DNA from 2 places in the Latilactobacillus parasakei genome. Region 1 is predicted to be linked to the other one. Evidence: riboswitches for the same ligand, from Rfam matches in the RefSeq annotation. Region 1 holds a riboswitch; the other holds the start of a gene.

The links. A riboswitch is a leader RNA that binds a small molecule or an ion and turns the genes downstream of it on or off. The one in region 1 is predicted to bind thiamine pyrophosphate.
Region 2: it holds a riboswitch for thiamine pyrophosphate, as region 1 does, so the genes downstream of both, tenA (thiaminase II) here and thiM (hydroxyethylthiazole kinase) in region 1, are expected to answer to the same signal.

The regions. Positions count from the first base shown of each region.
Region 1 is NZ_CP186861.1:1,485,547-1,488,682, reverse strand. Features, by position in the region: gene thiE (thiamine phosphate synthase) at 1-363, opposite strand, end outside; gene thiD (bifunctional hydroxymethylpyrimidine kinase/phosphomethylpyrimidine kinase) at 356-1,168, opposite strand; gene thiM (hydroxyethylthiazole kinase) at 1,161-1,970, opposite strand; TPP riboswitch at 2,042-2,147, opposite strand; gene nagE (N-acetylglucosamine-specific PTS transporter subunit IIBC) at 2,372-3,136, shown strand, end outside.
Region 2 is NZ_CP186861.1:179,420-182,555, reverse strand. Features, by position in the region: gene ACPBEH_RS00960 (diacylglycerol/lipid kinase family protein) at 1-503, shown strand, start outside; gene thiW (energy coupling factor transporter S component ThiW) at 553-1,059, opposite strand; gene tenA (thiaminase II) at 1,049-1,735, opposite strand; TPP riboswitch at 1,835-1,924, opposite strand; gene ACPBEH_RS00945 (GNAT family N-acetyltransferase) at 2,001-2,450, opposite strand; gene ACPBEH_RS00940 (NUDIX hydrolase) at 2,552-3,052, opposite strand; gene folP (dihydropteroate synthase) at 3,049-3,136, opposite strand, start outside.

The DNA of each region.
Region 1 (3,136 bases):
TTGAGCAGTATGACAGGATAATCCGGTAATTAGGCCATGTTGTTTGGCGACTTCAATTTTAGGCCATGGTTGATCGGATTGCCCAACGTGGAGTCCGTCTGCTTGTAAATCTAAAGCTAATTCTAAGCGATCATCGATAATAAAAGGTACGTGATAAGTGTGACAAAGTGCTTGCGCCTTTTGGGCGTAGTCGTACCGCATTGCGTCAGTTGGTAAGCTATTTGGGCCCTTATCTCTGAATTGAAAGCAAGTAATTCCGGCTTGTAAAGCCTGCTCAAGTATAGGTAAAAAGTTTTCTCGACCGGTATCTTGTGTACCAGCTACTAAATAAGTTTGGAGTATTTCCTGGGCAATATTAGTCATGTTCAACCTCCTGATAAGCCCAATGATTTGTGGGGCCGTGACCGTGGCCGACCGCAATTGGATTGGCAATGGCCGCTTGAATGAAGGCTTTACTAATCTGAATGGCTTTTTTGAGTGGGACTTTTTTAGCTAGCTCGGCGGTTAGACAAGCCGAGAAGGTGTCACCAGTGCCGTGGGTGCGAACGGTAGCAATTCGTGGTGTATTTAACCAGTCATCACTGCCATCAGCGTAGAGAACGTAATCACAGGCTTGGTCACTATTATCGAGATGGCCACCTTTAATGATGATATTTTTAGCACCCATTTTTTGCAGTTGCGTTGCGGCGATTTTAAAATCGGCAGTTGTTTGAATTTTTTGACCGGTTAACACCTCTGCTTCTGGTAGGTTAGGCGTTAAGACAGTTGCTAAAGGTAAGAGTTCTGATCGTAGGGTGTCAATGGCGGAATCTGCTAGTAGAGAAGCACCGCCTTTTGCAATCATAACCGGATCGAGTGTTAAGGGGCCAAAGTCGAAGCGCCGGAGGTTTTGGGCAACGACGGCGACGTGTTCAGCATCGGCGAGCATGCCCGTTTTACAGGCTCGGATCTTAAAATCGGCTGCGAGCGATTCAAACTGTTTGGTGACTAGTTCGAGCGGTAGCGGGAAACTATCTTGAACGCCAATTGTATTTTGGGCCGTAATTGCGACGACCACGTTGGTGGCAAAGACGTGGCGTTCTTGGATGGTTTTAATGTCGGCTTGCATACCGGCGCCGCCACCACTATCTGAACCAGCGATTGTTAATGCTTGTGGGAAATTATTCATGAGTTAAGACCTCCGTGACTTGTGCATGGTTTTGAATCTCAGTTGCTGTAATGTTAAATAAACGGTCTAATAATTGCGGATAAAAAGAACCAGGTAAAGGCGTTGGCATTGATTCGGCGACTAATTGTCCGGCAACGGCAAAGGTCGTTGCTGCGTCGATGGCCGCTTGGTAAGGATTGTCAGGGCTAACGGCGACAAACGCGGCGCAAAGACCAGTTAGCATATCGCCAGAGCCAACGTGGACTTGGAAAAGTGGCGTGCCATTGGCAACTTTAGTCGTGTGATGACCATCAGTGATGATATCGGTTGGACCTGAAAGTAAAATGGTTGTTTGCTGTTTTTTGGCCGCTGTTCGAGCAACTTTTACGAGATCAATCTCGCCGGTACCGGCATCAATACCATTCGCCTGCCAGTCTAAACCAGCTAGATAAGCAATCTCACCCGCATTTCCGCGGATAATTTTGGGTGTCCCCAGTGCCAAGAGTTCATTGATAATTTTCTGACGATAATGAATTGAACCAACTGCGACCGGATCGATGACGACGGGTTTAGCTTGCCGATAAGCTTCAGCCATTAAAGTCTTCATTTGGTGAATGGGTCCAGCGGATAGTGTCCCAATATTGATGCTGAGTGCCTGCGCAATAGCGACCATTTCTGGAGCCTCTTCAGGATCACTAGACATAATCGGGGATGCACCAATTATATTTTGAACATTGGCGACTTGATCGACCGTGACGCCGTTTGCGACGTTGGTGATAATCGGATTAGCTTGTTTTATCTGATCTAACAGTGTCTTTGACATGCAAATAACCTCCCTTAAAATCAAAAAAACCACTTTTGGATGCACGAATGCATAGAAAAGTGGTGTTGGTTTAATAGAGAAAGGCACTTTCCTACGCAAGTCTGAACTTACAGGTTCAAAGGGATCAGGTTGTACAAACCTATCTCAGTTCTTCTAAGAACACCCCTAGTGCAAAGCGATTAAATTGTACCTTCAGTATACGGCAAATCATTATTTTTGCAACCGTTTTAATTTTAAGGTAATAATTAATGTCGTTATACGGTATAGACCAAAATATTTTTGGGTTAAGAAACCGCTTTATCCCTTACTCTTAAAGGTCTATACCAACTATTAAGCGCTTGCTTATCGTTTGCATTAATGATTTAATATTGTTAACGAAATAAATGAATGGAGAACACCTTATGAAGAATTACTTACAACGAATGGGTCGTTCATTAATGTTGCCTGTTGCTGTATTACCAGCAGCTGCAATTTTGATGGGGATTGCTAACTGGGTTGGCAATGGCGATTCAAATGCAAACGTCTTTACAATTTTCCTAGCAGCTGGTGGCGGCGCAATTTTAAACAACTTGCCATTATTATTTGCCGTTGGTCTAGCCCTAGGAATGTCTAAGGATCAGGATGGGGCAGCCGCACTTGCTGGTTTAGTCGCTTTCTTAGTCCCTAAGACAATTTTAGCACCTGCCTCAATTCAAGCGATGCAAGGTTTATCAGATATCGCTAAGGTGAACCCAGCCTTTGGTAAAATCGAAGGTAATGTTTTAATCGGGATTATCGCCGGTTTAATTGCAGCTGCAATGTACAATCGTTTCCACAATGTGAAGTTGCCAATGGCGCTTTCCTTCTTTAGTGGTAAACGATTGGTGCCAATTATGGCCGCAACAGCAATGATGGTTGTTTCAGCAATCTTGTACTTTGTTTGGCCAGCTGTCTTTACTGTTTTAGTATCATTTGGTGAAGCAATTTCAAAACTAGGCTGGGTTGGTGCCGGTCTATACGGTTTCTTCAACCGTTTATTGATTCCAACCGGATTACATCACGCCTTGAACTCAGTGTTCTGGTTTGATGTTGCTAACATTAACGATATCGGTAATTTCTTGGGCGGTGCGAAATCACTTGCTGCCGGAACAGCCGTGATTGGTAAAACAGGGATGTACCAAGCTGGT
Region 2 (3,136 bases), 960 kb from region 1:
CTTCCGTTGTCAGTATCACCAATAACTCTAAAAGCAAACGCTTCTTAAATAAGTTTCATATCGGCTCCCTATCTTACGTCTTCTCGCTAATCCAAGCCTTCACCTCACAAGATGCCTTCCAAGTGACAGTTAAGACCAACGGCACTGTTAAAAACTTCAGCCGTGGTTTTTTAGTCACGACGACAAATCATCCTTACTTTGGCGGTGGTGTTCCAATTATGCCTTCTGCACGCGTCGATGATCAAAAGCTCGACCTCGTGGTGATTGAAAAGCTGAACGTTTTCTTCTTCTGCTACCTATTCATCATGATGCTGATGGGCAAACATACCCGCTATAAGGCGGTCCATCATTTTAGAACTGACGATCTTATCGTTCGAACCCAAACGTTAGAATTTGGCCAAGTTGATGGTGAAGAAATGGGCAGTCGCGCATTTGATATGCACTTTACCGTCACATCTCAACCCTTCTGGCTAACAACAGCCAAAACAGAACAATTCAAATAAACCGCTACAATCTAAAAAAGAGCAACGCATTTAGCGTTGCTCTTTTTTATTATTTGTAAAAATCAGCTTGAACTCGTTTAAAAATCGTTGTTTCCTTTAATTTAAACAAGAATAACCAAGCGATTAGGCTGCCCAAAATGGCACCGCCAAAAAAGCGTGGTGTGTAAACGAACCAAAATAAACCGTTAGCACTGCCGGTAAACCAAATCATAACGGGATAAGAAAGCAATGAGCCGATTAAACCCGTTCCTAGAATTTCACCCGCAATTGCCCAGCCAATATGCCCGCCATACCGGTAACCAAGGCCAGCTAATAAAGCGCCGAAGAAAGCCCCCGTTAAGGCTAAAGGTGGAATCCCCAGTAACATCATTCTTAAAACGGCCGTCACTAACGCCATTACGGTTGCATAAATTGGCCCCATCAACACTGCCGCTGTAACGTTCAGAACACTCGACATCGGTGCCATGCCTTCAATGCGAAATAACGGCGATAAAACGACATCTAGTGCAATCATCATCGAAAGGATGGTTAATCGCTTCGTTCGGCTATTGTTCATCGTATTCGTCCCCGCGCAACCATTGTTCCTTGCGATTAGCCATCTCCCAAAAATGATATTCCAATTGGCTGCTACGAACAAACGCCTGCACCATTTTAACCTGATCTTCCGCTGAGCTTGCTGCATACAAGCGGTTTAAAACAATGCCCATCATTTGAATTTCATCCTGCAATTCAGCCTTTGTATAAGTTTCAATCCAGCGTTGATAATATGGATTAGGTGAAGCAGGCCGTTGGCTTAAAGTCATTCCGATATCACCGTATAACCAAGCACAAGGGTATAAGCCAGCCGCAGCAATTGCGGGGTTATCCGCAAATAATTGCCGATACATATGAGCAATATAGTGATCAGTTGTCGGCGCAACAGGGGTCGCTTGAACCTCATCATCCGTTATTTTTAAAGCTTCAAAGAATTGTTCCCGAATAATCATTTCACCATCTTTCAAACCAGTTGCGCTTAGTGTCATCAACGCTTTTAATTCTTGATCCTGACAGCGATCGGCGACGATTTGATGTAACTTTCTGAAATGACGAAGATAATAATGATCTTGAATCAAATAATACCGAAATATCTTCTCTGGTAGCGTCCCCGCTTGCAGTTGAACGATAAACGGATGCCGTAAACTACCTTCCCAATATGGTGCGACTTTCTTACGAACGATACTTGTAAATGACATGTTGCCCCTCCTATTAATTCACTTCTGGGGCCGCTTTACAAGCACTCAAAATACCCGCCAATTAAGAATTGACGGGTACCAAAATAAGCACGTTTATAAACAAACGACACGACATTTCCCTGCGCTAGTACTAACTATATCAGGTTCAATGGGTATAATCTCAGCTCTTAGGCACCCCAGATGCGTTATTCAATTGTGGCTCTATTATAGCATGGATGTAAGCGGTTGTTCATTAGAATTATCATAGAAAACTAAAAACTATTGATTACCTATTTTTCTCCATAACGAAGTTGGTCAATAAAACACCTTGCCGTGCTACTTGTTGTTCTCGAATCACTTGATAGCCCCGACTTTCAAAGAACGGTCTGGCCGTAATCGAAGCATGTGTGACAACTCGGCATGCAACAGCTTGCTCGAGCTGATGACAGATAGCAGTCGCAACGCCTCTTCTTTGATAATCGGCATGGACAAATAACCGATCGAGATAGCCAGCTTGATCAATATCTCCAAAACCAATCAGGTTATCATTTTCAAGTGCGACAACACTGAAATGTGATTGCAGCGATTGATCCCACTGCTTTAAATCAGGCTCACCAGTGGCCCATACAGCCAACTGCGCTTTCGTATAATCGCCAGCATTCACTGTATGCACTGTCTTATAAAACAGTTCTGCCACTGCTTGACAATCCGCCTGCTGATAGCGTCTAATCTCCAATTATTTAGCCCCTCTTTAATCTTTTTCTTCTTCATGTCTTATTGTAATCGCCATTTGTTTCTCCTAGTAATAATGCTTTTAATTTTTAAAAAATATCTGGTTTATTGAAGTTTAAAATAGGGTTGAAATTCCACTGGTGCTGCATCTTGCGCAACCCATCGATTAGGGAGCTCGGCTGATGCGCTTGGCTGCTCTTTTGCAGTGATTAAATAGCGGCAATCAATGTGCATGTGGGCTGCTTGCTTTTTCACTGGATTCTCCGGAATTGTAATTAAATTAGCGTCCACCAACTGCGCTTGTTCCCCGACTAGCCCGGTTTCCTCTAGTAATTCCCGCAGAGCGGTTTGACCTGGCGTTTCAGACAGTTCAACATGCCCCGCTGGTAATAACCATTGCTGCAAGTATGGATGGCGCACCATCAACAACTGATTGTTTTTAAAAACAAGTGCACTAGCCGATAAATGATATTGATCGTTGACTCCCCGATAAAGCGGGGCTGTTTGGTGCGCCATTAATTCGTTAATCATCTGATATTTTGGCGGATCATTAAACGCTGCCGATTGCTCAGCTAGCCGCTGAATTTGCGTTAACAAATCGTTCATGAGCGGACCGCCATTAATAGATCTGCTTGCTGATAACCTTTGAATAAATTGATCATTTTATGCGTTGCCAAAACATCGTGCACG